One region of the Streptomyces sp. SID8374 genome, then DNA from elsewhere that is predicted to be linked to it. Evidence: riboswitches for the same ligand, from Rfam matches in the RefSeq annotation. Region 1 holds a riboswitch; each other region holds the start of a gene.
The links. Region 1 has a riboswitch for cyclic di-AMP ahead of GTY67_RS15400 (M23 family metallopeptidase). Riboswitches for the same ligand answer to the same signal wherever they lie in the genome.

Region 2: another riboswitch for cyclic di-AMP. It lies ahead of GTY67_RS02765 (C40 family peptidase); the one in region 1 lies ahead of GTY67_RS15400 (M23 family metallopeptidase).
Region 3: another riboswitch for cyclic di-AMP. It lies ahead of GTY67_RS33050 (transglycosylase SLT domain-containing protein); the one in region 1 lies ahead of GTY67_RS15400 (M23 family metallopeptidase).

The regions. Positions count from the first base shown of each region.
Region 1 covers NZ_WWGH01000001.1:3,528,658-3,538,931, forward strand. The annotation lists gene GTY67_RS15375 (sporulation protein) at 1-975, shown strand, start outside; gene lhgO (L-2-hydroxyglutarate oxidase) at 1,106-2,362, shown strand; gene trmB (tRNA (guanosine(46)-N7)-methyltransferase TrmB) at 2,535-3,401, shown strand; gene GTY67_RS15390 (PrsW family intramembrane metalloprotease) at 3,584-5,116, shown strand; gene GTY67_RS15395 (aldo/keto reductase) at 5,137-6,081, opposite strand; gene GTY67_RS15400 (M23 family metallopeptidase) at 6,331-7,374, opposite strand; cyclic di-AMP (ydaO/yuaA leader) riboswitch at 7,386-7,538, opposite strand; gene GTY67_RS15405 (PP2C family protein-serine/threonine phosphatase) at 7,749-9,071, opposite strand; gene GTY67_RS15410 (MerR family transcriptional regulator) at 9,211-9,957, opposite strand; tRNA gene GTY67_RS15415 (tRNA-Met) at 10,075-10,148, opposite strand; partial or broken gene GTY67_RS15420 (alpha/beta fold hydrolase) at 10,252-10,274, shown strand, end outside.
Region 2 covers NZ_WWGH01000001.1:627,157-637,430, reverse strand. The annotation lists gene GTY67_RS02805 (adenosylmethionine--8-amino-7-oxononanoate transaminase) at 1-1,331, opposite strand, end outside; gene bioB (biotin synthase BioB) at 1,324-2,577, opposite strand; gene GTY67_RS02795 (8-amino-7-oxononanoate synthase) at 2,722-3,894, shown strand; gene GTY67_RS02790 (DUF397 domain-containing protein) at 3,887-4,129, opposite strand; gene GTY67_RS02785 (helix-turn-helix transcriptional regulator) at 4,175-5,035, opposite strand; gene GTY67_RS02780 (ATP-binding protein) at 5,285-5,716, shown strand; gene GTY67_RS02775 (LysR family transcriptional regulator) at 5,799-6,713, opposite strand; gene GTY67_RS02770 (LysE family translocator) at 6,787-7,428, shown strand; gene GTY67_RS02765 (C40 family peptidase) at 7,507-7,977, opposite strand; cyclic di-AMP (ydaO/yuaA leader) riboswitch at 7,981-8,167, opposite strand; gene GTY67_RS02760 (hypothetical protein) at 8,521-8,826, opposite strand; gene GTY67_RS02755 (ATP-dependent Clp protease proteolytic subunit) at 8,834-9,469, opposite strand; gene GTY67_RS02750 (excalibur calcium-binding domain-containing protein) at 9,614-10,132, opposite strand.
Region 3 covers NZ_WWGH01000002.1:2,204,244-2,214,517, reverse strand. The annotation lists gene GTY67_RS33070 (CARDB domain-containing protein) at 1-1,728, shown strand, start outside; gene GTY67_RS33065 (dihydrodipicolinate reductase) at 1,851-2,930, shown strand; gene GTY67_RS33060 (carboxymuconolactone decarboxylase family protein) at 2,927-3,406, shown strand; gene GTY67_RS33055 (GMC oxidoreductase) at 3,461-5,104, opposite strand; gene GTY67_RS33050 (transglycosylase SLT domain-containing protein) at 5,254-6,075, opposite strand; cyclic di-AMP (ydaO/yuaA leader) riboswitch at 6,079-6,269, opposite strand; gene GTY67_RS33045 (FAD-dependent oxidoreductase) at 6,718-8,079, shown strand; gene GTY67_RS33040 (SpoIIE family protein phosphatase) at 8,096-10,274, opposite strand, start outside.

The DNA of each region.
Region 1 (10,274 bases):
CCGAGCGGGTCCGTGCCCGTGCAGCCCGGCCCGGAGTCCGTCGCGGACGCATCCCCCCTGCGGGTGGGCCACAGCGACGTCATGAAGCTGCGCGAGGCGGCCCAGGACGCCCGGCGCTGGGACTCCAAGTACGGTGGCGGCGACTGGCGTTCCTCCATGGTCCCGGAGTGCTTACGCGTCGACGCGGCACCCCTGCTCCTCGGCTCGTACACCGACGAGGTGGGCCGGGCCCTGTTCGGCGCGTCGGCCGAGCTGACCCGGCTCGCGGGCTGGATGGCGTTCGACACCGGCCAGCAGGAGGCCGCCCAGCGCTACTACATCCAGGCCCTGCGCCTGGCCCGCGCCGCCGCCGACGTACCCCTGGGCGGCTATGTCCTCGCCTCGATGTCCCTCCAGGCGACCTACCGGGGCTTCGCCGACGAGGGCGTCGACCTCGCGCAGGCCGCCGTGGAGCGCAACCGGGGTCTGGCGACCGCCCGCACCATGAGCTTCTTCCGGCTGGTGGAGGCCCGCGCCCATGCGAAGGCGGGCGACGCACCGGCCGCGGGGGCCGCGCTCAAAGGCGCCGAGAGCTGGCTGGAGCGGTCCCGGGCGGGCGACGCCGACCCGTCCTGGCTCGGCTTCTACAGCTACGACCGGTTCGCCGCCGATGCCGCCGAGTGCTACCGCGATCTCAAGGCTCCCCGCCAGGTGCGGCGCTTCACCGAGCAGGCGCTCTCCCGGCCGACCGACGAGTTCGTCCGGAGCCACGGACTGCGGCTCGTCGTCTCGGCCGTCGCCGAGCTGGAGTCGGGGAACCTGGACGCGGCCTGCGCGGCGGGCACCCGGGCGGTCGAGGTGGCCGGCCGGATCTCCTCCGCGCGCACCACCGAGTACGTACGCGACCTGCTCCACCGGCTCGAACCGTACGGCGACGAGCCACGCGTCGCCGAGCTGCGGGAGCGGGCCAGGCCGCTGCTGGTGACCCAGGTCTGAGCCGGTGTCGTGATCCAGGTCTGAGCGGGGCGTCCGGTGCGGACGCCCGATTGTGTGCCACGCCCTGCCCGGATCGGGTTTGAGCCCGTTGTCAGTGGGTCAGTGCACTATCGGGGTGGGAGGTGGCGTGATGATGACGCACGCGGCGTACGACTGCGATGTGCTGGTGATCGGCGGCGGGATCGTCGGTCTGTCGACCGCGTACGCCCTCCAGAGGGCCGCTCCGGGCACCCGGGTGACGGTCCTGGAGAAGGAGCACGGCCCCGCCCGCCACCAGACCGGCCGCAACAGCGGAGTGATCCACAGCGGGATCTACTACCGCCCCGGTTCGCTCAAGGCGCGGTACGCGCTGCGCGGCTCCGCCGAGCTGGCCGACTTCTGCGCCGAGCACGGGATCGCCCACGCCACCACCGGCAAGCTGATCGTCGCCACCGAGCGCTCCGAGCTGCCCCGGCTGCACAGCCTGGTCCAGCGCGGCCGCGAGCACGGACTGCCCGTGCGGGAGCTGGGCCCGGCGCAGATCGCGGAGTACGAGCCCGAGGTCCGGGGCCTCGCGGCGATCCGGGTCGGCACGACCGGCGTCTGCGACTTCACCGCCGTCGCCACCCGCTTCGCGAGCGAGGTCACGGCAGCGGGCGGCATCGTGCGGTACGGGGCGGAGGTCACCGCGATAGACCGGCGCGCCTGGGGCGTGGCGGTGCGCACGGCGGACGGGCTGGTGGTCCGCGCCCGGACCCTGGTCAACTGCGCGGGGCTGCACTGCGACCGGGTGGCCCGGCTCGCGGGCGACGACCCGGAGGTGCGGATCGTGCCGTTCCGGGGTGAGTACTACGAGCTGGCCCGCCCCGAGCTGGTGCGCGGCCTGGTCTACCCGGTGCCGGACCCGGCCTTCCCCTTCCTCGGCGTCCACCTGACCCGGGGCTTCGACGGCTCGGTCCACGTCGGGCCGAACGCGGTCCCCGCCCTGGCCCGCGAGGGGTACGGCTGGCCGGTGGTGCGCCCCGCCGAACTGCTGTCCACGCTGAGCTGGCCGGGCACCTGGCACATCGCCCGCAGACACTGGCGGTACGGGGCGGGCGAGGTGCACCGCTCGCTCTCGAAGTCCGCCTTCACCCAGGCCGTACGCCGACTGCTCCCCGCCGTACGGGAGGAGGACCTGCGCCCGTCACCGGCCGGGGTCCGGGCCCAGGCGGTGCTGAAGGACGGCACGCTGGTCGACGACTTCCTGATCCGCGAGGCCCCGCACACCGTGCATGTGCTCAACGCTCCCTCCCCCGCCGCGACGGCGTGCCTGCCGATCGGGCGGGAGGTGGCGCGGCGGGCGCTGCGCCGGGCTCAGGAGACGGGGTGGAGGCCGCCCGCCGTAGAATCGGGTCATTGTGTCTGAGCAGCCCTTGAACCCCACCACCGCGCCGGTCCCGGAATCCGGGACGGCCGACGAAGCCGTGCTGTCCGCCGACGCCGACACCACGACGGTCCACGCATCGGCGACCGGCTCCACGGCGGCCGACGTGACGGCCTCTACCGGCGCCACGGCCTGCGGCCCCACGGCGGCCGACATGACGGCCGGGACCGGCTCCACGGCCTCCGGCTCCACGGTCGCCGACGCCGCGGCCTCGACCGGCTCCACGGCCTCCGATGTGCCGGCCGACGAAGCCGCCGCGCTGCGGGCCGCCTCCTTCGAGCGGGCGCGCCGGCTGCGCCAGGAGCCCCGCTTCCCCGGCGGCCCCGCCGCCGACCCGGCCGGCTCGCACCACGAGCGCCGCATCCGCAGCTTCCAGCCGCGCCGCAGCCGGGTCACCACCGGCCAGCAGGACGCCTTGGAGCGGCTGTGGCCCAAGTGGGGCCTGGACATCGACGGCAAGCGCGTCCTGGACCTGGACCAGCTCTTCGACGGCCTGCCCGTCGTCCTGGAGATCGGGTTCGGCATGGGCGAGGCCACGGCCCAGATGGCCGCCGACGACCCGGGCACCGGCATCCTCGCCGTCGACGTCCACACCCCCGGCCAGGGCAACCTGCTGGGCCTCGCGGACAAGGCGGGCTCCACCAACGTACGGGTGGCCAACGGCGACGCGGTGATCCTGCTCCGCGAGATGCTGGCCCCCGAGTCGCTGGACGGCCTGCGGGTCTACTTCCCGGACCCGTGGCCCAAGGCCCGCCACCACAAGCGGCGGCTGATCCAGCCCGAGTTCCTGGACCTGGTGGCCCCGGTGCTCAAGCCCGGCGCGATCGTGCACTGCGCGACCGACTGGGAGCCGTACGCGGAGCAGATGCTGGAGGTGCTGACCGCGCACCCCCGCTTCGAGAACACGGCGGCGGACGGCGGATACGCGCCGCGTCCGGCGTTCCGGCCGCTGACCCGGTTCGAGGGCCAGGGCCTGGACAAGGGCCACGTGGTGCACGACCTGCTGTTCGCCCGTATCTGAGAAACCACGTCCGAGAAACCACGTCCGAGAAACCACGTCTGAGAAACCGCGTCCGAGGAACCACCCCCGAGGAACCGCTTCCGAGGAACTGCGGGAACCGGCCCGCGCCCTGGCCGAACGGTGAGGTGTCCTGGCCGGATGCACCGTCGCCGGGTGTCGGTGGTCCTCGTTAGGGTCGAGGGGTGTCCGACGGTTCCGTGCAGTACCAGCAGCGGCAGCCGGCGGTCCCGGTCCTCCACGAGCAGCGGCCCGAGGAGGTGCTGGGCGCCGTGCCGGAGCGCGGCCGGTGGACGTACCGGCCGCGCCGCGTCGGCATGGTGTGGCGCAGCAAGGTGTTCCGCGCCGGGGCGGTGATCGTGGCGCTCGCGCTGTGCGGGCTGGTGATCCTGGCCCTGGTCCGCGAGCAGACGGGCCCGGAGGGGTTCCTCGTCGGCCTCGGCCTGGCGGTGCTGCCGGTGCCGCTCCTGATGGCCGCCTTCCGCTGGCTGGACCGCGTCGAACCGGGCCCCTGGCGGAACCTGATCTTCTCCTTCGCCTGGGGCGCGTGCGCGGCCGCGCTCGTCGCGATCATCGCCAACTCGTTCGCGATGCGCTGGATAGCCACGGCGACGGCCGACCCGACGAGCGCGGACACACTGGGGGCGACAGTGATCGCCCCGATCGTGGAAGAGAGCGCCAAGGCCGTCTCCGTCCTGCTCATCTTCATCTTCCGGAGGCGGGAGTTCCGGGGCGTGGTCGACGGCATCGTGGTCGCGGGCTTCACCGCGACGGGCTTCGCCTTCACCGAGAACATCCTCTACCTGGGCAACGCGTTCGACGAGGACCAACAGCTGGGCAGCTCGGGGATCGCCTCGGTGACGGCCGGGACGTTCTTCGTACGGATCGTGATGTCGCCGTTCGCGCACCCGCTGTTCACGGTGCTCACCGGCCTCGGCTTCGGCTTCGCGGCCATCAGCGCCCGCCACCACCGGGTCCGCCGGATCGCCCTGCCGGTGCTCGGCCTGGTCTCCGCGATGGGCCTGCACGCCCTGTGGAACGGCTCGTCGGCCTTCGGCCCGTACGGCTTCTACGCGGTGTACGGGGTGGTGATGGTCCCGGTCTTCGCGCTGGTGACCTGGCTGGCGGTCTGGTGGCGGAGGCGGGAGCTGCGGACGCTCGCCGCCGAACTCCCCGCGTACGCCACGGCCGGCTGGCTGACCCCGGCCGAGCCCCTGGCGCTCTCCTCGATGCGGACCCGGGGCGTGGCCCGCGACCTGGCCCGCCACTGGCACGGCAAGCAGGACCGCTCCCGGGGCCGGGCGGCGGCCCGCGCGGTCGCCGAGTACGAGTCGTTCGCGACGACCCTGGCCGGCCTGCGCCGCCGCGCCCGCCACGACGCGGTGGGCCCGGATTTCGCCGCCCGGGAACGGGAGCTGCTGCACCACCTCTGGCAGCGCCGCGACATCGCCGCCCCGGCCCTCACCCACGCGGCCCACATGACCGGCACGGCCCCGCGCCCGCGCCCGTACCCCCGGCCGCCGATGCCGATGCAGACGCCGTACGGATATGGGTACGGGTACGGCTACGGGCAGAGCCAGGGATACGGGCAGGGGCAGGGCTACGGCTACGGGCAGGGGCAGGGCTACGGAACCGGGTACGGCTACGGCGCCCCGCCCCCGCAGCAACCTCCGTACGGCCACCACACCCCCTACGGCCCCACCCCGCCTCCCCCGTAAGGCGGTTCAGGCGGTCCGGCTCAGGCCGACGCCTCCGTGAGCGCCGTCAGCTCCGCGTCCGTCAGCTCCAGGTCGGCGACGGCCAGCAGGGCGGGGAGCTGGTCGACCGTGCGGGCCGAGGCGATCGGGGCAGCGACCGTCGGGCGGGCGGCGAGCCAGGCGAGGGCGACCGTGGCGATCTCGGCGTCCCGTTCCGCGGCGACCTTGTCGAGGGCGGCCAGCACCTTGCGGCCGCGCTCCGACTCCAGGTGCTCGCCCGCCTTGGCCGAGCGGGCGCTCTCCACGGTCGCGCCCGGGCGGTACTTGCCGGTGAGGAAGCCTGCGGCCAGCGCGAAGTACGGTACGGCCGCGAGCCCGGCGCGGGCGGCGGTCTCCTGGAGCGGGCCCTCGTAGGTGTCCCGGGAGACCAGGTTGTAGTGCGGCTGGAGGGCGACGTACCGGGCCAGGCCTTCGCGCTCGGAGAAGTCCAGGGACGCCTGGAGGCGCTCCGGGCTGATGTTGGAGGCGGCGATGTGGCGCACCTTGCCGTCCTTCACCAGCTGGTCGAGGGCGGTGATGATCTCCTCGACCGGGACGGTCTCGTCGTCGAAGTGCGTGTAGTAGAGGTCGATGTGGTCGGTGCCGAGGCGGCGCAGCGACTGCTCGGCCGCGGCCTTGATGGTGGTGGCGGAGAGCCCCTTGTAGTCGGGGTGGGCGCCGACCTTGGTGGCCACGACGATGTCGGAGCGGTTGGAGCGCGAGGCGAGCCACTTGCCGATGACGGTCTCCGACTCGCCGCCGTGGTTGCCCTCGATCCAGGCGGTGTAGGCATCGGCGGTGTCGACGAAATTGCCGCCGGCCGCGGCGTACGCGTCGAGGACGGCGAAGGACTGGTCCTCGTCCGCCGTCCAGCCGAAGACGTTGCCGCCGAGGGAGAGGGGGAAGACCTGGAGGTCGGAGCTGCCGAGGGTGCGCAGAGAAGTCATGTGGGTGTTCAACGACGGTGCCGGAGCCGGATATTCCATCCGCCCGCACTCCGCCGGAGAGACCGGCAGCCCTGACGTCGGGGGGTGAGCGTCAGGGCTGCCGGGGTTTCGGGGTGGTGCGTACGCCCCTGCGAGGGGTGCGCACCTGCAAGGAGCGCGGGACCCTCGGACGGAGCGGGACCCTCGGACGGATCAGGGATCCTCGGAGGGATCGGGGCTCCTCAGAGGGATCAGGGCTCCTCGGACGGATCAGACGGAGAGGCCCTTGCTGTTCAGCCAGGCGGCCGGGTCCATGGCCGAGCCGCCGGCGGTGCGGACCTCCAGGTGGAGGTGGACGCCGGTCACGTTGCCGGTGGCGCCCATGCGGCCGATGGTCTCGCCGGTGCTGACCTTCTGGCCGACCGAGACGTCGATCGAGGACTGGTGGGCGTACCAGATCTCCGTACCGTCCTCCAGCTGGAGGACCGTGCGGTAGCCGTATGAACCGGACCAGCCGGCCGACGTGATCGTGCCGCTGTGCACGGCCTTGAGCGGCGATCCGGCCGCCCCGGCGAAGTCCAGGCCGGTGTGCTGGCCCGAGGACCACATCGCGCCGGACTGACCGTAGGTCGAGGTGAGCGTGTACGACGAGGTGGGCAGGGTGTAGCTGGCGCGGAGCTTGGCGAGGCGCTCTTCCTCGGCCTTCTTCGCGGCCGCTTCCTCCGCCGCCTTCTTCTCCGCGGCGAGCTTGGCCTTGACCTCGGCCTCGGCCTCGTCCTGCTGCTTCTTCGCGTCGGCGGCGGCCTTCTCGGCCGCGGCCTTCTCCTCGGCGGCCTTGGCCTCGGCGTCGGCGCTGGCCTGCTGCTGCTCGGCCTGCTGGAGGATGCGGGCGCGCAGGGCCTCACCGGCGTCGGTGGTGCCCTGGTCGGCCTCGGCGGTCGTGATGCCCGCGGTGGTGAGCGGGGCGGCGGTGACCGGGGCGGCCTCGGCCTCGTCGGACATGAAGGCCCCGACACCGGGAAGGGACTTGGCGTCGGGGAGGTTGTCCGCGATGGAATCGGGAAGGGAGATGGAGACCGGGGGCTTGGACTGGGCGGTGGCCATGCCACCCGCACCGACAGCCGCTATGACGCCGACCCCGAGGACCGTGGAGCTGCGGGCGAGGCCTCGCTGCTTGGCCACGCGGTGCTTGCCGCGCACGGGACGGACGGACTCCGCGGTGGGGTTCCACTCCTCCCACGTCCGCTCCGGACCACCGAGGCCATCGGCAGTGAAGGGTGACGGGGCCTCAGGGGCAGGCTTGTTGGACGCCACGTGGGCGCACTCCTTTCCTTCCTTCTCGCCTACCGGGTTAGCTGACGGGTTCGGAGCAGGAAGGTCTCCTACGGACCCCTCCGCCTCTCACGAGACACAGGCGTCCGATTCACCCCATGTAGGTGGTTCCCCGGTTCCCTTGCGGGATTCGGCGCTCGCGCACGGCGCCGTCTCTGACGACGGCTGGGACGACCGCGCTGCGTTATCGAACGTTAATAGACAGACGGGCCCGATTCCAAGCTGTTCCTGTTGATCATTAACGGCTCCGGCGGGAACTTACCGTCCACAAGCGGCCCGAATCGGACGACTTGACGACCCCTCGCCCACACCTCTTTTTCTGATGGTGTGTCAACTGTTATGCGGAGCGGCGCCCTTCAATTACGCACCGTGTCATCGCCCCGGCCGACGATCTTCACCGTCGTACGCCGCGGCGGCTGCCCCTCCGCCGGCCGGCTGACCGCGAGCAGCGCCATGTCGTCCGTCGACCGGCCCCCGGTGTGCAGCCGTACGTCGTCGGTGAGCGCCGAGAGCAGCTCCTCGGGGCCGGGGAAGATCCGGCCGCGCAGCCGGGCCGCCGGGTCGTAGAAGACCCCGTGCGCGTCCCGCGCCTCGGAGAGCCCGTCCGTGAAGGCGAGCAGCGTCGACCCCGGGGGCATCTCCCACTCGTCGGACCGGTCCGGCCACACCCCGAGGTCCATCCCCAGCGGCATCGCGGGCACGGACGGCGCCAGGACCTCCAGGGCCCCGTCCGCGTGCAGCAGGATCGGCTCGGGGTGGCCGCGGTTGACGAGGCGCAGCGAGGCCGAACCGGGCGGGATCTCGGCCAGTACGGCGGTGATGAACCCCTCCATGGCGTCCAGCCCGTACCGCCGCGTCCCCTCCCGCGCCAGCGCCCGCTCCAGCCGCTGCGCCACGCCCTCCAGGGACCGCTCCTGCTCGGCGGCCTCCCGGAACGCCCCGATGATCACCGCCACCGCCTCCACGGCGTCCAGCCCCTTGCCGCGCACATCGCCGACGACCAGGCGTACGCCGTACGGGGTGTCCGCCACCGCGAACAGGTCCCCGCCGACGAACTCGTCCGCCTGCGCCGCCTCGTACCGCGCCGCCACCTGGAGCCCGCCGATCCGCTCCGCCGGGGTCGGCAGGACGGCCCGCATGGCGGTCTCCGCGATGACCCGCGCCGAGGCCAGCTGCTCGTTGCTGCGGCGCACGACCCCGTTGATGACGAGGGCCAGGGCCGCGGCGGTGAGGACCGTGATCATCTCGATGACCGGGACGACCTGGGTGGACGTCCCGTCGGAGAGCCGCATCGCGATGACGGAGAGGACCGAGGCCACACCCGTACGGATGGTGCTGGCGAGCGAGAAGAAGGGCGCGGCGATCAGCGGCGCGGCCACGAACAGGGGCACGGCGGTGAAGTTGGGCGGGGCGAGCGAGTCGAAGAGGAGCCCGCCGCCGATCAGCAGCACCGGCAGCAGCCGGACGAACCGCCGGGTGCCCCGGTTCTGGGCCACCACCGGCTTCCCGCGCCCCGCAGACCCTCCCGGCTTCCCGCGCCCGGCGGAACTTCCCGGCTTCCCTCGCCCCGCGGAACCTCCCGGGGAGCCGGACCTGCCCCGCCCGGAGCCGGACAGCCCGCGCCCCGGGAGGCCGAAGCTCCCCGTCACGCGTCCGCGCCCCTTCTCCGCCATCCCCACCTGTGCACTCCTGCCCGGTCCGGCCACGGCTGCGGACGGTACCGCGCCCCGTCCAGGCTTCCCGGAGCCGCGCCGTGCGGCGACTCGTCGTCGGCCAAATAGGGGGAAAAAGCGGCCGGGAACCCCTGCGCTCCCCTGGTCAGCCGGAGAGCCGTTGTTCCGCGTAGATCGTCAGTGCATCCCGTACGAAGGCGGCGGTGCCGTCCCCGTAGCGATCGTAGTTCTTTCCGAAGCGCGGATCGGCGACATACATCTCGCCGAGCCCGATGACGTACGACCGGCTGGGAGCGACCGTCGTGGACAGCCACGCACAGTGCCGCCGAGCGATCCCCTGCGCTTCCTCGCTGTCGGCACGGACCCTGGCCTCCCTGGCCCGCCCCCAGTCCCGCGCGATGGCGTCGTGCTCGTCCCGGAATGCCTGCTTCCCGGCCTCCCCGAGCGAACGCCACCACCGGTCGCCCTTCTCGTACGCCTCACGCCCCCAGCGCTCGGTCACCTCCCGCTCATGAGCGGTGTGGTCGAACCCGTCGAACACTTCCTCGGCCATGAGTTCCCTCCCCTCCTGCGTCTTGTGGAGAGTGGTCCGCACCGAGGCGATCTGCCGCCCGATGCGCTCCTGTTCCTGTTCGAGCAGGAGCAGATGCGCCCGCAACGCCACGGCCGTGTCCCGCTGCCCTTCGAGCACCCCCTTGATGGCGGGCAGGGACAGCCCCAGCCCCCGCAGCAGCAGGATGCGCTGCAACCGGACGAGGGCGTCCTGGTCGTAGTAGCGGTAGCCGTTGCTCCCGACCCGGCTCGGCGTGAGGAGACCGAGGTCCCCGTAGTGCCGGAGCGTGCGGCTCGTGGTGCCGGCCCTTCTGGCGATTTCCTGGATGGACCACTCCATGCCGGAAACGCTAGATCTTTACGCTGCGTCAAGGTCAAGCCGGAAAGCGTCGGGCTCCGGAAACGACTCAGGCCCGGCACGCGATCAGTGATCTGCGTACCGGGCCTGGATCTTCAGTAGCGGGGACAGGATTTGAACCTGCGACCTCTGGGTTATGAGCCCAGCGAGCTACCGAGCTGCTCCACCCCGCGTCGGTAAACACCACTCTACGCCATCGGAGCGGCCACTCCGACCACACCCCGTTGCGGGGTCGGCGGGGTCAGCCGGTGCGATGGCGCTGGAGCCAGCGCCCGATTGAGCGTCACCGCCAAGCACCC
Region 2 (10,274 bases), 2.9 Mb from region 1:
GCCGCGGCACACACGGCCCGGCAGATCCGTTGTACGTCGTCGTCCCCGGTGACGTACGGCGGCATCGTGTACACCAGATCGCGGAACGGCCGCAGCCACACGCCCTCGCGCACGGCCGCCCGGGTCGCCGCCGCCATGTCCACCTCGTGGTCGAGTTGGACGACGCCGATCGCCCCCAGGACGCGTACGTCCACGACTCCGGGCAGATCCGACGCGGACGCCAGACCGGAGCGCAGTCCCGCGCCGATCCGCGCCACCTCGCCCTCCCAGTCCTGCCCGAGAAGCAGGTCCACCGAGGCCGAGGCGATCGAGGCGGCCAGCGGGTTGCCCATGAACGTCGGGCCGTGCGCCAGCACCGGCACCTCGCCGCGCGAGATCCCCTCTGCCACCCGCGAGGTGCACAGCGTCGCCGCCATCGTGAGATAACCGCCGGTCAGCGCCTTGCCGACACACATCACGTCCGGCGAGAGGCCGGCGTGCCCGGCGGCGAAAAGCTTCCCCGTCCGCCCGAAACCGGTCGCGATCTCGTCGAACACCAGCAGGACGTCCGACGCGTCGCACGCCTCGCGCAGCACCCGCAGATAGGCGGGGGAGTGGAACCGCATCCCACCCGCTCCCTGCACCACGGGCTCCACGATCACGGCCGCCACCTCGTCGGCATGACGGGCGATCAGCTCCCGCAGACGGCGTACGTAGTCCGGGTCGGGCTGCGCGTCGAAACCGTCCGGCGGGGCGTCGGCGAAGACCTGCCGGGGCAGCGCCCCCGACCACAGCTCGTGCATCCCGCCCTCCGGGTCGCACACCGACATCGGCTGCCAGGTGTCGCCGTGGTAGCCGCCGCGCCAGGTCAGCAGCCTGCGCTTCTCCGGGCGCCCGGCCGAACGCCAGAACTGCAGGCACATCTTGACCGCGACCTCGACCGACACGGACCCCGAGTCGGCCAGGAAGACGTGCTGGAGCGGCTCGGGGGTGATCTCCACCAGCCGGGTGGCCAGCCGGACGGCGGGCTCATGGGTGAGCCCGCCGAACATCACATGGCTCATCCGGTCCAGCTGGCCGCGCGCGGCCTCGTTGAGGACCGGGTGGTTGTAGCCGTGCACCGCCGACCACCAGGACGACATGCCGTCCACCAACTCCCGCTGCCCCTCGACGGGTTCGGCGAGCCGGAGCCGTACACCGGAGGCCGACTCCACGATCAGCGGCTCCTGCCGGCCGGGCATCGGACCGTAGGGGTGCCAGACGTGCGCGCGGTCCAGCGCCCGCAGTTCGTCGGGGGAGTACGGCTTCGGCTCGGCAGGCCCGCCGGGTTCGGGGTCGTACGGCTCAGGCATTGGGCGCGAGATCCGTCCCCGCACCGCGTCGCCGGACCGCCACCAGATCCGTACGCGCCGCACCGGCCGGGACGCTCTCCCCGGCGCCCGCGACGGTCTCCGGCTCGCCATGGCCACCGCACGGCCCGCAGCCGCCGCCGGATGCCTCGTGCGAACCACAGCCGCCACCGCCGCCGTGCGAACCGCAGCCCGCCGCCTCCGGCGTGGCCTGCGAACCGCAACCGCCCCCGGCGAGCGCGTCGGCCCGGTGGCGCGGCAGCGTGGTCGTGCCCTGGCCCTCCACCTCGAAGCCGGCGTCCGCGATCATGTCCAGGTCGGCCTGGCCCGCCTGGCCCTCGCTGGTCAGGTAGTCACCGAGGAAGATCGAGTTCACCAGGTGCAGCGCCATCGGCTGCATCGACCGCAGATGCACCTCGCGGCCGCCCGCGAGCCGGACCTCGACGTCCGGGCAGACGAAGCGGACCATGGCGAGGATGCGCAGGCAGCGCTGCGGGGTGAGGTTCCACTCCTTGGCCAGCGGCGTGCCCTCGAACGGGATGAGGAAGTTCACCGGCACCGAGTCCGGGTCCAGGTCCCGCAGCGCGAAGACGACGTCGACCAGGTCCTTGTCGCTCTCGCCCATCCCGGCGATCAGCCCGGAACACGCCGAAAGGCCCGCGGCCTGGGCCTGCTGCACGGTCTCCACCCGGTCCGCGTACGTGTGGGTGGTGGTGATCGCCCCGTACGTCTCCTCGGACGTGTTGAGGTTGTGGTTGTACGCGTCGGCGCCCGCCGAACGCAGCCGGTCGGCCTGTCCGTCGGAGAGCAGACCGAGGCAGGCGCAGACCTCGACGCCCTCGTTCTGCTCCTTGATCGCCTCGATGGTCTTGGTGACCCGGTCCACGTCCCGGTCCGTCGGCCCGCGCCCGCTCGCCACCAGACAGACCCGCTTGGCCCCGCCCGCGACCCCGGCGGCCGCCGCCTTGGACGCCTCGTCCGGCTTCAGCCAGGTGTACTTGAGGATCCCGGCCTTGGAACCCAGCCGCTGCGAGCAGTACGAGCAGTCCTCGGGGCAGAGCCCCGACTTCAGGTTGACCAGGTAGTTGAGTTTGACGCGCCGCCCGAACCACTGGCGGCGTACCTTGCCCGCGGCGGCCACCACGTCCAGCAGGTCGTCGTCGGAGGTCGCCAGCACGGCGAGCGCTTCTTCGCGGGTCGGCAGTTCGCGCCGCAGCCCCTTGTCCACCAGCGTGTTCAGCAGGTCCATGAAAGATGATCCTGGCTTACGGCACCGTCTCCAGCCAAGGAGGAACCGGACAGGAGACGTGGGCGAGGGTGTGTGTATTGCCACACCCTGACCTGCTGCGCACCCCGCTAGGGTCTGTGAGCTGCCTACAAAAGGGACCGCCCTATGTCCTTCGCCCCGCCCTTCGCCCCGTTCGACTGGATCGACGACGAGGCCCGCCGCCGGGCCGAGGCCGGGCTCGTCCGGGCCCTGCGCCCGAGGAGCGCGGAAGCCGGGCTCCTGGACCTCGCGAGCAACGACTACCTGGGCCTCACCCGGCACCCGAAGGTCACCGACGCCGCCGCTGCCGCCGCCCACCGCTGGGGTGCGGGCGCGACGGGGTCCCGGCTGGTCACCGGCACCACCGAGCTGCACGCCGAACTCGAACGGGAACTCGCCGACTTCTGCGGCTTCGAGGCGGCGCTCGTCCTCTCCTCCGGCTACGCGGCCAACCTGGCGGCCCTCACGGCACTGTCCGGGCGCGGTTCGCTCATCGTCTCTGACGCCGGGAACCACGCCTCCATCGTGGACGGCTGCCGGCTATCCCGCGCGGAGACCGCCGTCGTCCCGCACGCCGATCCGGACGCCGTGGCCAAGGCGTTCCAGGGACACGACGGGCGGGCGCTCGCCGTCACCGACTCGGTCTTCTCCGTCGACGGGGACGCGGCCCCGCTCGCCGCGCTGGCCGAGGTGTGCCGCACCGCGAACACCGCCCTGGTAGTGGACGACGCGCACGGCCTCGGCGTCCTCGGCGACGGCGGACGCGGCGCCCTCGCCGCCGCCGGACTTGCGGGCGGTGCGGGGACCGTCGCCACGCTCACGCTCTCCAAGTCGCTGGGCAGCCAGGGCGGTGCGGTCCTCGGACCGGCCCGGGTCATCGACCACCTGGTCAACACCGCCCGTACGTTCATCTTCGACACCGGCCTCGCCCCGGCGGCGGCGGGCGGCGCGCTGGGCGCCCTCCGGCTGCTGCGCCGGGAGCCGGAACGGGCGGCCAGGGCCCGGGAGGTCGCCACCACGCTGTACGGGCGGCTCACCGCCGCCGGGCTGACGGCGGTCCGGCCCGACGCGGCGGTCGTCTCCGTCCGGGCACCCTCCGCCGACGCGGCGGTGACGTGGGCGGCCGACTGCCGGTCGGCCGGAGTGGCGGTCGGGTGCTTCCGGCCGCCGTCGGTGCCGGACGGCATCTCCCGGCTGCGGCTGACCGCACGGGCGGACCTCACCGAGGAGCAGATCACCGGCGCGGTGGCCACGATCGTCGCGACCGCTCCCCGGGAGGCCCTGGCTCCGCTCAGCTGATGTGCTGCCGGTCCAGCCCGGCCACGAAGGTGGTCCAGGCCGTCGCGGAGAACCGGAGCGGCGGCCGGTCCACGTCCTTGGAGTCGCGTACGGCGAGGAGCGCGCCGCCGGGCCCGGGGCCGTACAGCCGTGCGGTCTCCACGCAGTTGTTCATTCCGGTGGAGCGGCTGCTGCGGCGCCACAGCAGTGGTTCGGGGGTGGGTGACGACGGGTGCGGTGCGAGACGGTCGGACATGGTGCCCCCCTCGGGCAGAGTCGGACGTCCTGTCGGGTTGCCGGTCTAGCGGAGGCCGCGGCGGATCGCGGCGACGAGTTCCAGCGATCGATCCGGGGTCAGTGCGTGTGTCTGCAAGGTGCGGAAGGCCGAGCTGTACGCGTCGAGGTCTTCTTTCCGCTCCAGATAGAGGCTACTCGTCAAGTGGTCAAGAACGACCACATCCAGATCAGAAATGTTCGGAAAGGAGAAGATAACGAAAGGCGAGGTGAGTCCGACATACCCGCCGACGGAGAACGGCAGCAACTGAAGCTCCACGTGCGGGAGTTGAGCCACCTGGGTCAGATGGTGCAGCTGATCCCGCATCACCTCGGGGCCGCCCACCTCCCGGTGCAGCACCGCCTCGTCCAGGACGGCGGTGAACCGCAGCGGCGGCTTCGCGCGCAGCACCCTCTGACGGGTCAGCCGCACCTCGACCAGGGAGTCGAGGTCGTCCGGCGGCAAGCCGTCCAGCGAGGCCCGGGTCACCGCCCGCGCGTAACCGGCGGTCTGGAGCAGCCCCGGCACCACCGAGGTCTCCAGGGTCCGCACCGTACTCGCCTGCGACTCCAGGCTGATGAAGTCGCGGTACTGGGGCGGGATCAGGCCCCGGTAGGCGTGCCACCACCCCGAGCCGCCGCCGCCCGCCGACCCGGCGAGCACTTCGAGCAGGGCGCGCAGCTGGGTGTCGCGCACCGCGTAGACGTCGAGGAGGCGCGTCACGTCCTGGGGGCTGACCCCGCTGGCGCCGGTCTCGATACGGCTCACCTTCGACTGGTGCCAGCCGAGCAGCCGCGCCGTGTCCCGGCTGGTCAGTCCGGAGGCGTGCCGCAGACTCCGTAACTCCTCGCCGAGCTTCCGCCGTCGGACGACGGGGCCGTGCAGCATCCAGGTCTCCTCGCGCTGTGCGGAACGGAACGGGACGGGTCCGACACGCACCGCAAGGTTCGGGCCCGCAAGGGGGTCAGTGTGCCCTCCGCCCCGGTTGTGCGGGCCCGAATTCACCGCTTCGAGCGACAGATATATGCATATCTTGGTCGAACATCGTTACAGCGAGCTTCAACAGTGGCAGTCTGGCGCGAAGCACAATCCTGGCCGACTGCCGGTCGGCCGGGGCGCGAAAGGGACGGCGTCGCCATGGCAGACCATCAGGAAGCAACCGTCACCCTGCCGAGCGATCCGGCCTCGGTTTCCTCGGCCCGCAGATATGTGGCCAGGACGTTGGCCGAATGGGGCCTCTCCGAGGACACGGATCTCGCCGACACCATCCGGTTGATCATCTCCGAACTCACCACCAACGCCGTCCAGCACACCTTCGGCCAGTCGCCCACCTTCACCGTGGATCTGCGCCTGGAACGCGACGAGGAACTGCGTCTGGGCGTGACGGACAGTCACCCCCGGTGGCCTCAGCGGCTGCCCGCCGCCGTACGGCAGGACAACGGGCGCGGCATGGTGATCATCCGGGCGCTGGCCAAGGAGTACGGCGGGCGGCTCACGGTCGTCCCGACGGCCGAGGGCGGCAAGACGGTCTGGATCGCGCTGCCCTGGGCGGTGGCGGTCCAGGGCTGACGACAGGGTTCGCGAAGGCCGCCACCGTTCAAGGGGCTGACACGGTGCAGAGGGCTGCCGTGGTGCAGGGGGCCGCCACGGTTCAGCGGGCCGCCGCCCGGCCGTACCCGCTCCGCAGCAGTGCGAGGAGCGTCGCCGCCGCGGCGGTCGCCCGGTCGCCGCGGTGCACCACGGAGATCGTCCGGCGGAAGTCCGCGGGCTCAAGCCGCCGGACGGCCAGCGGCGTGGGCGACAGCGACGCGACCATCTCCGGCACCACGGCCACGCCGAGCCCGGCGCTGACCAGCGCGCACACCAGTGCGTAGCCCGGCGACTCGCAGACCACCGCCGGTGCGGCGCCCGCCGCCGCCAGCGCGCTCTCCACCCCGCGCCGGGGCGGATGCGCCGGCGCGGAGCTGATCAGCGGCCGGCCCGCCAGCTCCGCGACCGGCAGCCGTCCGGTGCCTTCGGAGAGCCGGTGCCCGACGGCGGTCGCCAGCAACAGCTCCTCGACCAGCAGGGGCTCCACGGTGACGCCCGGGGGCGGCGGGTCCGCCACCGCCGGTTCGTAGGTGTGGGTCAGCGCCAGGTCCACCTCGCCCTCGGTCACCGCCGCGATCCCGCCCGGCGGCTCGTACTCGGTGACGGCCAGATCGACCTCCGGGTGGGCCCGCCGGAACGCGCTCAGGACCGGCGGCAGCAGATGGACCCCGGCCGTCGTGAACGTCCCCACCCGCAGCCTGCCGCCCGACAGCCCGGCCAGCTGCGCCAGCTCGTGCCGCGCCTGGTCCAGCTCGTCCAGGACCCGCCTCGCCCGGCCCGCCAGCAGCTCACCGGCGGCCGTCAGCCGCGCCCCGCGATGGTGGCGCACCAGCAGCGTCGCCCCGGCCTCGCGCTCCAGCTTGGCCAGCTGCTGGGAGAGCGCGGGCGCGGTGTAGCCCAGGTGGGCGGCGGCCCGTGTGATCGATCCGGTCTCGGCGACCGCCACCAGTGCGGCGAGCCGCGTCGGGTCGTACATGAAGCGTTCCTTTAGCCGGCCCCAGAAGATTGCTAGTACACGCTAAAGGCTCCGCAGGTCCAGGCTGGACCCCATGGACGCACAACTGATCGCCTTCACCGGGGTCGCCGCCGGAATGGTGGCGCTGCCCGGCGCCGACTTCACCGTCGTCGTACGCAACGCCCTCGCCTCCCGCACCGCGGGCCTGGCCAGCGCGCTCGGCGTCGCCGGGGGGCTGCTCGTGCACACCGCGCTCGCCGTGGCGGGGCTCGCCGCTGTGCTGGTGACGATGCCCGTCCTCTTCCGCACGGTCCAGCTGCTCGGCGGCGCGTACGTGCTGTACCTCGGGATCAGCGGGCTGTACGCGCTCCGGCGCCGGGCCTCCGAGAAGGGCCGTACGCCGGACCGGGTACCGCCGGAGGGGCCCGAGGGGTTCGGGCGCGCGCTGCGTCAGGGGTTCCTGACCAACGCGCTCAACCCGAAGGCGCCGGTCCTCTTCCTCAGCCTGCTGCCGCAGTTCGTCCCCGACGGGCAGCCGCCGCTGCCCAGGACGCTCCTGCTGGCCGCCCTCGTGGTGGCTCTGGCCCTCGTCTGGTTCCCGGCCGTGGCCCTGCTCGTGGACCGGCTGGGCCGGTGGCTGCGCCGGCCGCGTACCGCCCGGGCGATCGAGGGCGGCAGCGGTGTGGCGCTCACCGGTCTGGGCCTGGCGCTGGTGACCGGGCCCCTTCTGCGCTGAGGGGCGCCGGGGCCCTCGCGGGCGGCGCCGGCAGATGTGCCCGTACCGCCCGCAAGGGAAGAGCGTCCGGTCGGTGGGTCAGCGGACCCGTCCGTACCAGACGCTCTTGGACCAGATTTTCGCCTTGCGGACCACGTCCCCGGATTTGGGGGAGTGCCAGATCTTGCCTCCCCCGGCGTAGATGCCCACGTGGTAGACGCTGCGCCCGGAATGGAAGAAGACCAGGTCGCCGGGTTTCCGCTTCGATGCGGCGATACGGCTGGTCTTGTTGTACTGCTGCTGTGCCGTGCGGGGGAGTTTCTTCCCGGCCTTCTTGAACGAGTAGAGAGTCAGCCCCGAGCAGTCGAACCGGCTGGGACCCGTGGCCCCGTACTTGTAAGGAGCGCCCTTCTTCGACGCGGCGATCTTGAGCGCCTTCGTCGAATGGGTGGCGGCCTCGGCATCGTTGACCAGACCTGGTGCGAGCATCGAGGACGTCACGGCCAGGGTGAGTACGGAAGCCGTACCGACCCGGGCGAACAGAGACGGGACATGAACCTGCGCAGACATGCGCAACCCTTCGTCAGCCGCCTGTGAAGGATGACCTGTCGGGTTCGGGCTGGCGAAGTTGCCCGGCCGCTTCACGCGGCTTCACCCCGAGGGCTTCCCGGTCTCCCGGTCGGCCCGTTGTGCTTGGGTCCTCCACTCCTGCCGATCCACTCCTGTCGACCAGTCATCCGGGAAGCGGCAGGACTCGGCGTCCACCCGGACCGCCCCGCCGCGGCGGCGGGGGCTTGTCGTCCCAGGGATCTTGACTCACGAAGTGCCGGATTTCCGAGTCGAAACAGTGATTTGTGAGTCTCCTCACCACTGAACCGTTCGGGTGGACGGGGCGGATTCGCGCCCGCCGACGAGCCCGGCGCACACCCTCGTACCAGCGACGAAAGGGGGCATTTCGAGTACAGCCCGCGCGTCGGACGCAAGTTGGGCCGTCGCTCGCGCGGGTGATCCCCTACGCCGAACGAGCGAGGGAAATTGATCGCTGGACCGGGCGTGTCGCACGGCGGGGCGACCGCCCCGCTCCCGTAATGCGCTCCCGGCGCGCGGCGCGGCTCAGTTCGGGGTCGGCGGCACGGCGACCCTGCCCGCCCGCCGCTCGCCGTCCAGCACCCGCAGGGCCCGTACGAGCGTCGCCGCGTGGATCTGCCGCTCGCCGCGCTCATGCATCAGGGCCAGCGCGTCGCGCAGGGCCGCCGCCCCGGAGGCCAGGGCCTGCGCCGCCCGCAGCGCGCTGTAGGTGTCGCCGCCGTGTGCCGGGTTGATCCGGCCCACCTGGTCCAGGACCGCCAGATAGCGGTCGATGAACTCGCCCTCGGCGCGGGTCAGTGCGGGCAGGGGCGGGAACTCCGGTGGCTCCATGGGCGGTTCACCTCGCGTCGTGCGGCGGCTGGGGGAGCGTGCGGTTCTCCACGACGTGGTCCACCAGCCCGTAGGCGAGGGCGGCCTGCGCGTCGAGGATGGTGGAGCGTTCGATGTCGGCGGTGACCCGCTCGGCGGTCCGGCCCGTGTGGCGGACCAGCATCGCCGTGAACAGCTCGCGGGTGCGCACCAGTTCGCGCGCGTGGATCTCCAGGTCGGACGGCCGGCCCCGCACCGGCTCCGCCAGTGCGGGTTGCCGAATGACTACCCGCGCGCCGGGCAGGACATGTCGCCGTCCCGGCGTTCCGGCCGCCAGGAGGGCGGCCGCGTAGGAGCCGGCCTGCCCCAGACAGAAGGTCTCCACGTCGCACGTCAGGAACCGCATCGTGTCGTGGACCGCCGCCATGGCCCCGAACGAGCCGCCGGGGCAGTTGATGTAGAGCGAGAGCGGCCGGCCCGGATCGGCGTGCTCCAAGTGCATGAACTGCGCGATCAGATCGCTCGCCGCGGTGTCGTCGACCGGAGTCCCGAGGAAGACGATCCGCTCGGACAGGAGCTTGGAGTACGGGTCCTGGGTCCGGGTCCCGGACGGGGTGCGTTCGGTGAACTCGGGCAGGACGTGGCGGGCGGCGGGTCGGATCATGGCGGAGCCCCTCTCCTGGGTGCGCGACGGAACGCGGGGGCGGCGCAGGCCGGTCCGCGCTCACGCCCCGTCAAAAATGTACAGGACGTACAGAAGAGGGGCGTGGCTTTCGCGTTCGCGGCATCCAGGAGGGGCGGTGGGCGTCTATTCGCAGCCGACTCCGTCACCGTCGCGGTCGAGGTGGGAGGCGTACCCGGGCTCGCCCCTCCTGATGGGGGCGGCGCCCGCGGCGCGGACGGCGGTGCAGTTCCTGTAGTACGTGTACGCCCCGCCCGCGTCGTCGTCATCGTCCTGGACCGGGGCGGGCGCCTCGGCGGCAGGCTCCGGCGGCGGGGCGGTGACGGTCACCCGCACCTTCTTGATCTTCGTGACCGTCGGGGCGGGCTCCGGGTCGGCCGTCACCGTGACCTTCGCGGTCTCCGTCACGGTGACGGTCACCGTCGGCCCCGGCTCCGCCTTCTTCACCGCGGCCGTCCGCACGGTCTCCGGCTGCTCACCGGTGGCACCGATCCCGATGCCGAGCAGGAACAGCACACCGGCGGCCGGGAGTACGACGCGCTTACGGGCCCAACGCGGCCCGGTGGAAGGGCTCTGCGGCGGCACGGTGACACCAGGCCCCCAGTCCGCTTGGCGTGACGGGTGCTGCGGGTCGTTCCAATTCATCGGTCCCCCAAGGAAGTTCGTGGAGGAGCGACGCTAGTGAGCCGGGTGCACCCGCAGGAGCCAGATGTTCCGTTGGTGACGGAGTTGTGACCGAAGGGCGGGGGAGTGGTGGTCACCGCCCGATCCGAAGGGCTCCCGGCAG
Region 3 (10,274 bases), on a different contig from region 1:
GCCGCGTACCGGGGCACCCTGCTGACGGCGGACGCCAAGCGGACCTTCGGCCACACCAACTTCGCCACCGAGTCCTCAGGGCGCAAGTCGGTGCGGCTCAACTCCACCGGTGAGTACGTGGAGTTCACCTCGGCCAACGCGTCGAACTCCATCGTCGTACGCAACTCCATCCCGGACGCGGCGGGCGGCGGCGGCCGCCAGGCGACCATCAGCCTCTACGCGAACGGCCAGTTCGTGCGCAAGCTGGACCTCTCCTCCAAGCACAGCTGGCTGTACGGCAACACCGACAGCCCCGAGGGCCTCACCAACACCCCCGGCGGCGACGCGCGGCGGCTGTTCGACGAGTCGCACGCCCTGCTCGCCCAGACCTACCCGGCGGGCACCAAGTTCCGGCTCCAGCGGGACTCCGGCGACAACGCAGCGTTCTACATCATCGACCTGATCGACCTGGAGCAGGTCGCCCCGCCCACCGCCCAGCCCTCGGGCTGCGTCTCCATCACGCAGTACGGCGCGGTCCCCAACGACGGGATCGACGACACCGCCGCCATCCAGCGCGCGGTGACCGCCAACCAGAACGGCCAGATCGGCTGCGTCTGGATCCCGGCGGGCCAGTGGCGCCAGGAGCAGAAGATCCTCACCGACGACCCGCTGGACCGGGGCCAGTGGAACCAGGTGGGCATCCGCGACGTGACGATCCGGGGCGCGGGCATGTGGCACTCCCAGCTCTACACGCTGACCCCGCCGCACGAGGCGGGCGGGATCAACCACCCGCACGAGGGCAACTTCGGTTTCGACATCGACGAGAACACGAAAATTTCCGACATCGCGATCTTCGGCTCCGGGACGATCCGCGGCGGTGACGGCAACCATGAGGGCGGTGTCGCGCTGAACGGCCGGTTCGGCAAGAACACGAAGATCAGCAACGTCTGGATCGAACACGCCAACGTGGCCGTCTGGGCGGGCCGCGACTTCGACAACATCCCCGCCCTGTGGAACCCGGGCGACGGCGTCGAGTTCACCGGGATGCGCATCCGCAACACCTACGCCGACGGCATCAACTTCGCCAACGGCACCCGCAACTCGACGGTCTACAACTCCTCGTTCCGCAACACCGGCGACGACGCGCTCGCCGTCTGGTCCAGCAAGTACGTCAAGGACCAGTCCGTCGACATCGGCCACGACAACAGCTTCCGCAACAACACGATCCAGCTGCCCTGGCGCGCCAACGGCATCGCGATATACGGCGGTTACGGCAACAAGATCGAGAACAACATCATCGCCGACACCATGAACTACCCGGCGATCATGCTGGCGACCGACCATGACCCGCTGCCCTTCTCCGGGCAGACGCTGATCGCCAACAACGCCCTGTACCGCACCGGAGGAGCCTTCTGGAACGAGGACCAGGAGTTCGGCGCGATCACGCTCTTCCCGCAGAACCTGCCCATCCCCGGCGTCACGATCCGCGACACCGACATCATCGACTCCACCTACGACGGCATCCAGTTCAAGACGGGTGGCGGCCTGATGCCGGACGTGAAGATCCAGAACGTCAGGATCGACAAGTCGAACAACGGCTCCGGCATCCTCGCGATGGGCGGCGCGCGCGGCAACGCGACGCTGACCGATGTGACGATCACCAACTCGCGTGACGGCCATGTGCTGATCGAGCCCGGCTCGCAGTTCACCATCAGCGGCAGCCCGAACATCGCACGCGCGGGGCGGTAATCCCCTCTGTACGGCTGCCGGGCCGGCGGTCATCCGCCGGCCCGGCAACACCCTTTCCCGAGCCCCGAATTCACCCCTCCACGGCTCTGGGAAGTGCGAGGTCCGGCCGCTACCCTCCGCGCATGATTCCCACGGTTGTCTGGGGTACCGGCAACGTCGGCCGCGCGGCGATCCGCGCCGTCGAGGCCCATCCGGCACTGACACTCACCGCCGTCCTCGTCCACGATCCGGCCAAGGTCGGCCGCGACGCGGGCGAGTTGGGCGCGCTCGGCCGCACGCTCGGCGTCGCGGCCACCGACGACATCGCCGCCGTCCTGGCCGACCGCCCCCGCGCGGTGGTCTACGCGGCGTCCGGCGACATCCGCCCCGACGACGCTCTCACCGACATCGGCCGGGCGATCCGGGCCGGAGCGGTCGTCGTCACGCCCTCCCTCTATCCGCTCTACGACCAGCGCAACGCCCCGCCGGAGCTGCGGGATCCGGTCCTGGCCGCCGTCGCGGAGGGCGGCGGCTCCCTCTTCGTCTCCGGGGTCGACCCCGGCTGGGGCAACGACGTCCTGCCGCTGCTGATCAGCGGTCTGGGCACCGAGGTGGATGTGATCCGCTGCCAGGAGATCTTCGACTACTCCACGTACGAGCAGGAGGAGTCGGTACGCCATCTGATCGGCATGGGGCACCCGCTGGACTACCAGCCGCTGATGCTGGCGGAGACCGTTCCGACGATGGTGTGGGGCGGTCAGATACGGCTGATGGCCCGGGCGCTGGGCGTCGAACTGGACGAGATCCGCGAGACGCTGGACCGCCGGGCGCTGGAGACGTCGGTGACCACCCGCACGATGGGCGAGTTCGCGGCGGGCACCCAGGGCGCGGTGCGGTTCGAGGTGCAGGGCGTCGTGGGCGGGGAGCCCCGCATCGTGATCGAGCACATCACCCGTATCCATCCCTCGTGCGCACCGGACTGGCCCTCCCCGCCCGACGGCGTGGGCGCGCACCGCGTGGTGATCGAGGGCCGCCCCCGTATCGAGGTGACGGTCGAGGCCTTCGACGAGGGTGAGAACCGGTCGGCGGGCGGGAACGCTACGGCGGTCGGGCGGCTCGTCTCGGCCATCGACTGGCTGGTGGACGCGAAACCGGGCCTGTACGACGCACTGGACATCCCGCTGCGGCCCGCCGTCGGCAGGCTGGGAAGGAGACCGGCATGATCATCGACATCCCGGAGGGCCAGGAGCCCATCGGTTACGTATGGGGGGAGATGGTCCCCGGCATCGGCGTGGCCGCCGCCGCCTTCTCGATGTCCGTGTACGAGCACACGACGCTGGGCCTGCGGGAGTTCGAGGCCGCGCGGCTGCGGATCGCGCAGGTCAACGGGTGCCTGTTCTGCCTGGACTGGCGGACCGAGCGGGACGGGGAGAAGGTCGAGGAGGAGTTCGCGCAGGCGGTGGCCAAGTGGCGTACGACGGACGCCTTCGACGTGCGGACCAGGCTGGCGGCGGAGTACGCGGAGCGGTACGCGCTGGACCACCACGGTCTCGACGACGCCTTCTGGCAGCGGATGACCGCGCACTACAGCCAGGTGGAGATCGTGGAGCTGTCCATGAGCATCGGCTCCTGGCTGGCGTTCGGGCGGCTCAACCATGTACTGGGGATCGACGCGGTGTGTGTGCTGCCGGGTCACTGACGGAGTCCGGGGCCGCCGGGTTGGCACTCCCGGCCCCGGGCTCTCCGTACGCCCCTACAGATCGGTGGCGATGATGCGTTCGATGTTGCGCTCGGCGAGCGCGGTGATCGTGACGAACGGGTTGACGCTGGTGTTGCCGGGGATCAGGGCGCCGTCGATGACGTACAGACCCGGGTAGCCGTGCAGCCGGCCGTAGTTGTCGGTGGCCTTGTCCAGGACCGCGCCGCCCAGGGGGTGGTAGGTGAGGTGGTCGCCCCAGATCTTGTAGGTCCCGAAGAGGTCCGTGCGGTAGATCGTCCCCTCCTTCTGGTTGATCTTGTCGAAGATGGTCTTCGCGGCATCGATGGACGGCTGCTTCCACGCCGTCTGCCAGTTCAGTTCGGCCCTCCCCGCCGCCGCGTTCCAGGTGAACTGGGCCCGGTGGGGGTTCTTGGTGATCGAGAGGTAGAACGAGGCCCAGGTCTCGATGCCGGTGGGCAGCGGAGCGACTTCGGCGAACGCTCCGCCTGCGTCCCAGTTGTCGATGCCGCCGGTGGGGATGGACGACTGCACCTTCCCCGTCGGGTCCCAGAGGTGGTTGGCCCGGCCGCACATGACGTTGCCGTTGTCGCCCCAGCCCTTGCCGATCTCGTTGTTGAGGGCGGGCAGCGCTCCGGTCGCCTTGAGGCCGACGAGCAGCTTGCTGGTGCCGACGCTGCCTGCCGCGAAGAAGACCTTGTCCGCCGTGACGGTCTTGGTGGCGGTGGTCCGGCCGGTGGTGTCCAGCTGGTCGATGAGGACCGTGTAGCCGCCGCCGGAAGCCGGGGAGACGCGGGTGACCTTGTGCAGCGGGGTGATGGTGACCCGGCCCGTGGCCCTGATCCGGTCGATGTAGGTCTTCTGGAGCGACTTCTTGCCGTAGTTGTTGCCGTAGAGGATCTCGGCGTCCAGCGCTGACCTGGGTACGGTCCCGGCGGCCTCCTGCTTCATGTAGTCCCAGTCGTACACGGCGGGCACGAAGAGGAACGGGAAGCCCGAGCGCTGCGCGTGCTTCCGGCCGACCCGGGCGTACTGGTAGCAGTCGACGCTGTCGAACCAGGCGGGGTCGATGGTGGTGACGCCGAGGTCCGCGTTGGCGCGCGGGTAGTAGGTGCTGTACATCTCCGCGGCGTCGACCGACGGCAGGATCGCGGCGAAGTTCTCCCGCTTGGGCGTGACGGCCATGCCTCCGTTGACCAGCGACCCGCCTCCAACACCGCGCCCCTGGTAGACGGTGATGCCGGCGAACTCCTCGGCGTCCAGGATCCCGGTGTAGCGGTTGACGGATCTGTCGATCGGGAAGCCGAGGAAGTTGCTCAGCGGCTGCTTGGTCCGGGTGCGCAGCCAGAAGGAGCGGTCGTCCGGCCTGGTGGTGTTGGCGAAGATCTTGCCGTCCGCGCCGGGGGTGTCCCAGGCCATGCCCATCTCGACCATGTGGACGTCCGTGCCGGCCTGGGCGAGCCGGAGGGCGGCGACCGAGCCGCCGTATCCGGTGCCGACGATCAGCACCGGCACATGGGCGCCGGAACCGATCGGGGCCGCCGCCGCGCGGGCCGTGGCCCAGACCGGTGTGGTGGATCCGGCGAGCGCCGCGACCCCGAGAAGAGAACCTGTTCCAGTGATGAATCTTCGACGCGATACACCCTTGGGGGCGTTGCCGTGCGGGGTGGTGTCGTTCATGTGACATCCCTCACTCTCGACAGAGTGCAACAGGTTCTACTGTCGATCGCGTGGTAAGTCACTAGAAACTTGGGGGTAACTTCCCGGTACGCCGAGGGGCCCCGGACCGGTGTGGTCCGGGGCCCCTCGGGCGTGCGCGCGTACGGGGATCAGTAGGCGCCGAAGACGTTGTCGATCGAGCCGTACCGGTCCGCGGCGTAGTTGCACGCGGCGGTGATGTTGGCGACCGGGTCGTAGCTGTCGGTCGAGGTGCCGGGCACGTGGTACGCCTGGAACGTCGGGTCGATCACCTGGAGCAGGCCCTTGGAGGGGGTGCCCTTCACCGCGTTGGAGTCCCAGTTGTTGATGGCGTTCGGGTTGCCCGAGGACTCGCGGATGATGTTGCGGTGGATACCCTCGTAGCTGCCGGGGATGCCGTGCTGGGCCATGACCGCCAGCGACTCCTTGATCCAGCCATCGAGATCGTTGGTGTACGTGGCGGGAGCGGCGGCGGCCGGGGCGGCGGCGGGAGCGGCCGTCGTGCGCTCCGAGCGGTCGGCGCGCTCCGTCGTGGCGGTGCGGGCGGCAGCCTTGCCGGCCTTGGCGTCTGACGGGGCGGCAGCCTTGGCGCCGATGGTCAGCGTGATACCGGGGTGAATAAGGTTCGGGTTCTCGCCGACGACCTTGCGGTTGCCTTCGTACAGCTTCTTCCAGCCGCCGCTGACGGAATGCTCGCGGGCGATCTTGGAAAGCGTTTCGCCGGACACCACGGAATGCTTGACGGGCGCGGCCTTCGTCACGGAATTCGCCTGGGCGGTCACGGAGACGGGAGCCACCGCCTTTTCCGCGGCGACGGAGTGCGCGGGGGCGGCGGATGCGGTGGTGGCGCCGAGCACCGGGAGGGCCAGAACGGCTCCACCCGTGGTCACGGCGGCGATGCCGCGGCTCAGCGAGACGGACTTGGGACGGCGGTGCTTACCCTGTGCGGGCATGGGGAATTTCCTCTCCGGCGCCTACGAGGTGAGCTGTCGGGTTCAGACGGGAGATGTCTGGCCGCATGGACATGCGACTTCACCCCTAGCCGTTCCGGATACCGGATCGGCGGCTTACCTGGGTCCCCCGCTCCTGCCGTACGTGAGTGGGTTTCGGTTTCCCGGACGGCGGCAGGATTCGGCGTTCCATCCGGATTGAGCGTGACCGTAGGCGAAAAGCGCCGGACAGAACAAGCCCCGAATTCCGGATGACCTTTCTCCGCAAGATCGAATTCAGGAATTCCCGGATCCACCCGTTCCGCCGCGTCGTCAACTTTCTTCGCACAGAAGGGAACCGAACCCTCCACTTCTGCGTCCGCACCCTCGGACGTGACGCTCACCACTTCGCGCGGAGGTGGCCGAAACAGGCGCGGCCAAAATAGCTCAACGGCCCCAATAGCCCCTTTATGGAAGAGAAGTCCAAAAGACTCAAATCACCCATACCGCCCCGCAGAAACGGACTTATCGGGCGGTTCCGTAGGCCGGTTCGAGGGTCTCGCCGGCCGAGGGCTTACGGTGTGGGGTGGAGACTAGTAAGCCAACCCTTACCTCCGACGTACGCTGTACCTGCCCGCGTTCGCCCGCCTTAAGGATCACCACGCCATGACACGCCCCGTCCGCGTCGCCATTGTCGGAGCCGGCCCTGCCGGTATCTACGCTGCGGACGCGCTGCTCAAATCCGAGGTCTGCCAGGACCCGGGCGTCTCGATCGACCTGTTCGAGCGCATGCCCGCCCCCTTCGGCCTGATCCGTTACGGCGTGGCCCCCGACCACCCCCGGATCAAGGGCATCGTCAAGGCCCTGCACCAGGTGCTGGACAAGCCGCAGATCCGCCTCTTCGGCAACGTCAGCTACCCGAACGACATCGGCCTGGACGACCTGCGGTCCTTCTACGACGCGGTGATCTTCTCCACCGGCGCCGAGGCCGACCGCGCCCTCGACATCCCGGGCATCGAGCTGGACGGCTCCTACGGCGCGGCCGACTTCGTCTCCTGGTACGACGGCCACCCCGAGGTCCCGCGCACCTGGCCGCTGACGGCGGAAAAGGTCGCCGTCCTCGGCGTCGGCAACGTGGCGCTGGACGTGGCCCGGGTGCTGGCCAAGACGGCGGACGAGCTGCTGCCCACCGAGATCCCGGACAACGTGTACCAGGGCCTCAAGGCGAACAAGGCGCTGGAGGTGCATGTGTTCGGGCGGCGTGGCCCGGCGCAGGCCAAGTTCAGCCCGATGGAGCTGCGGGAGCTGGACCACTCGCCCAACATCGAGGTCATCGTCAACCCCGAGGACATCGAGTACGACGAGGGCTCCATCGCCACCCGGCGGGAGAACAAGCAGGCCAACATGGTCGCGCAGACCCTGGAGAACTGGGCGATCCGCGATGTCGGCGACCGCCCGCACAAGCTCTTCCTGCACTTCTTCGAGTCCCCGGTCGAGATCCTGGGCGAGGACGGCAAGGTCACCGCGCTGCGCACCGAGCGCACCGAGCTGGACGGCACCGGCAACGTCCGGGGCACCGGGAAGTTCACCGACTGGGACATGCAGAGCGTCTACCGCGCCGTCGGCTACTACTCGGAGGAGCTGCCCAAGCTCCCCTTCGACGTGGCCTCCGGCACCGTCCCGCACGAGGCGGGACGCGTCATCGCCGGTGACGAGCACATGGCCTCGGTCTACGTCACGGGCTGGATCAAGCGCGGCCCGATCGGTCTGATCGGCCACACCAAGGGCGACGCCAACGAGACGGTCGCCTGCCTGCTGGAGGACCGCGCCGCCGGCCGTCTGCCCGAACCGGCTACGCCCGCTCCTGAGGCCGTCGAAGCCTTCCTGGAGAGCCGGAACGTCCGCTACACGACGTGGGAGGGCTGGCACAAGCTGGACGCCCACGAGCAGGCGCTCGGCGCGGCCCAGGGCCGTGAGCGCATCAAGGTCGTGGAGCGCGAGGGCATGCTGGACGCCTCCGGCGCCTGATCAGTCCCGTCACTCCTCAGGCCGGGTCCGTGGCACTCTCCGCGCCTTGCGGGCCCGGCCCGCGGAACGTCCGCCACAGGTCCGGCGGGGCGGCCTCCCGGGCGGGCGGCGGCGCTTTCTCCGGGACGTGCGTCCAGCGGGCGGCCAGCAGGATCGCGATGTCGTCGGGGCGGTCCGTGGCCTGTCTGGCCTCCCCGATCACCCGGTTCGCCAGCTGGGCCAGCGGCACGGAGCCGACCCCGGCGATGGTGGCGCGCAGCCGTTCGATGCCCTCGTCGATGTCGGTCCCGGGGCGTTCGATGAGCCCGTCGGTGAACAGGGCCAGCACATCGCCCGGGTCGAGTCGCAGCTCCGTGACGGGGTAGGCCGCCTGCCCGTCGATGCCGAGCACGATGCCGCCGGGCAGGTCCAGCACCTCGGTCCGGCCGTCGGGGTGGCGCAGTACCGGCTGCGGATGGCCCGCCCGTACGGCACGGGCCCGCCCTGTGAGCGGGTCCAGCACGATGTAGCAGCAGCTGGCGAACTGTCCCGGGTCTAGATCGATGAGCAGCCGGTTCGTCCCGCTCATCACCTCCTGCGGGTCATGGTTGCTCAGGGCGAACGCCCGTACCGCACTGCGCAGTTGCCCCATGGTGGCGGCCGCCGAGACACCGTGCCCCTGGACGTCGCCGATGACCAGGGCCAGTTCGTCGCCGGTCTCGATGACGTCGTACCAGTCGCCGCCCACCTCCATGTCCTGGGTGCCGGAGAGATAGCGCCCGAGGGTGTCGACCCCCTCGACCTCCGGCAGCCGGTGCGGCAGCAGGGCGTCCTGGAGCCCCCGGGCGAGCGCCGACTCGCTGTCGTACCGCTGCGCACGTTGCAGAGCCTGGGCGATGAGCCCGGCGAGGGCGGTCAGGACGGTGCGCTCCTCGGGGCTGAACCCGCGGGGCCGGTCGAAGCCGAGGATGCACGAGCCGACGGGCCGCCCCGAGGCGATCAGCGGCAGGAACGCCCGCGCGCCGATGTCGGTCTCCATCGGGATGCCCGGGTAGGCGTCGGCCAGGCGCTGCATGGACTCGAAGAAGATCGGGCGGCCGGTGGTCAGGGTCTCCACACCGGGGATGGAGACGTCGAGTCCGACCCCGTCGAAGCGGTCGAGGAACCCTTTGGGGAACCCCGTCTCCCAGGCGAGGTGGAGGTGACGCTCGCTCAGCAGGTAGATGGCGAGCTGCCTACCGCCGAACGCGGGGAGCAGCTCCTCGGTGACGACGGCGGAGACCTGGCGGGCCGTGACCGCCTCGGTGAGGGCGATGGCCAGGGCGACCGGGCGGTAGAGCGCGGAGGACCGGTCGGCGGTGGAGCCGATGCCCAGACCCGGCGAGGTGACGGAGCCGGGCGTGTACGCCGGTTGCTCGGTGGCCTGGAAGACCGCGCTCAGCCCGTCAAGACCCGGGTACAGGGAGACCGACAGCCAGACGGACTCGGCCCGCCGGGCGAGGAAGTGGACGGGTTCGTCGGAGATCAGGGCCGCCCGGCAGTGGTCCTCGTACGCCGGATGTCCGAACCACGGCAGCGCCTCCCAGACGACATGGCCGACCAGCTCGGCGCGGGGGCGGCCCAGCAGCTCCTCCGCGAGCACGTTGGCGTACGTGATGCGCCCGATCCGGTCCAGGGAGACGATCCCCCGGGGCAGCCGGTCCGCCGCTTCCGCGATGACGGGCCCCGCGCCGAAGTCGACGACGAAGCCGTTCAGATGGCTCTCGGCGCTCTCCCCGTCCGGGTGCGTCCAGCGGCCCGAGAGCTCCAGCAGGTGGTACCGGCCGTCGGGGCCGCGCAGCCGCATCCGGCGGACCACCGGATCGGCGGACTCCACCGCCTGCCGGGCCAGGGCCCACAGCCCGTACACGTCCTCCGGTACGAGGCGTCCGGCGAGGGCGTCGACGGTGCCGGGGAACTCCGCGGGCTCGGTCCCGAAGATCGCGCACAGGTCGTCGTCGGCTGTGAGGGAGCCGGAGTGCAGGTCCCAGTCGAAGCTGCCTACGCGCACCGGGGGCGCGGGGGCGGCCGGCAGCTGGACGGGGATGGGCTCCTTCTCCCAGACCACGGGGAGGGACCGCGAATCCAGGTCCGTGAGCGCGGCGCCGAGCCGGCGGCCGAGCCCCAGCAGCCGCTCCCCGTCGGCGGCGGCGACCTCCTCGCCCGGGGTGGCGGCC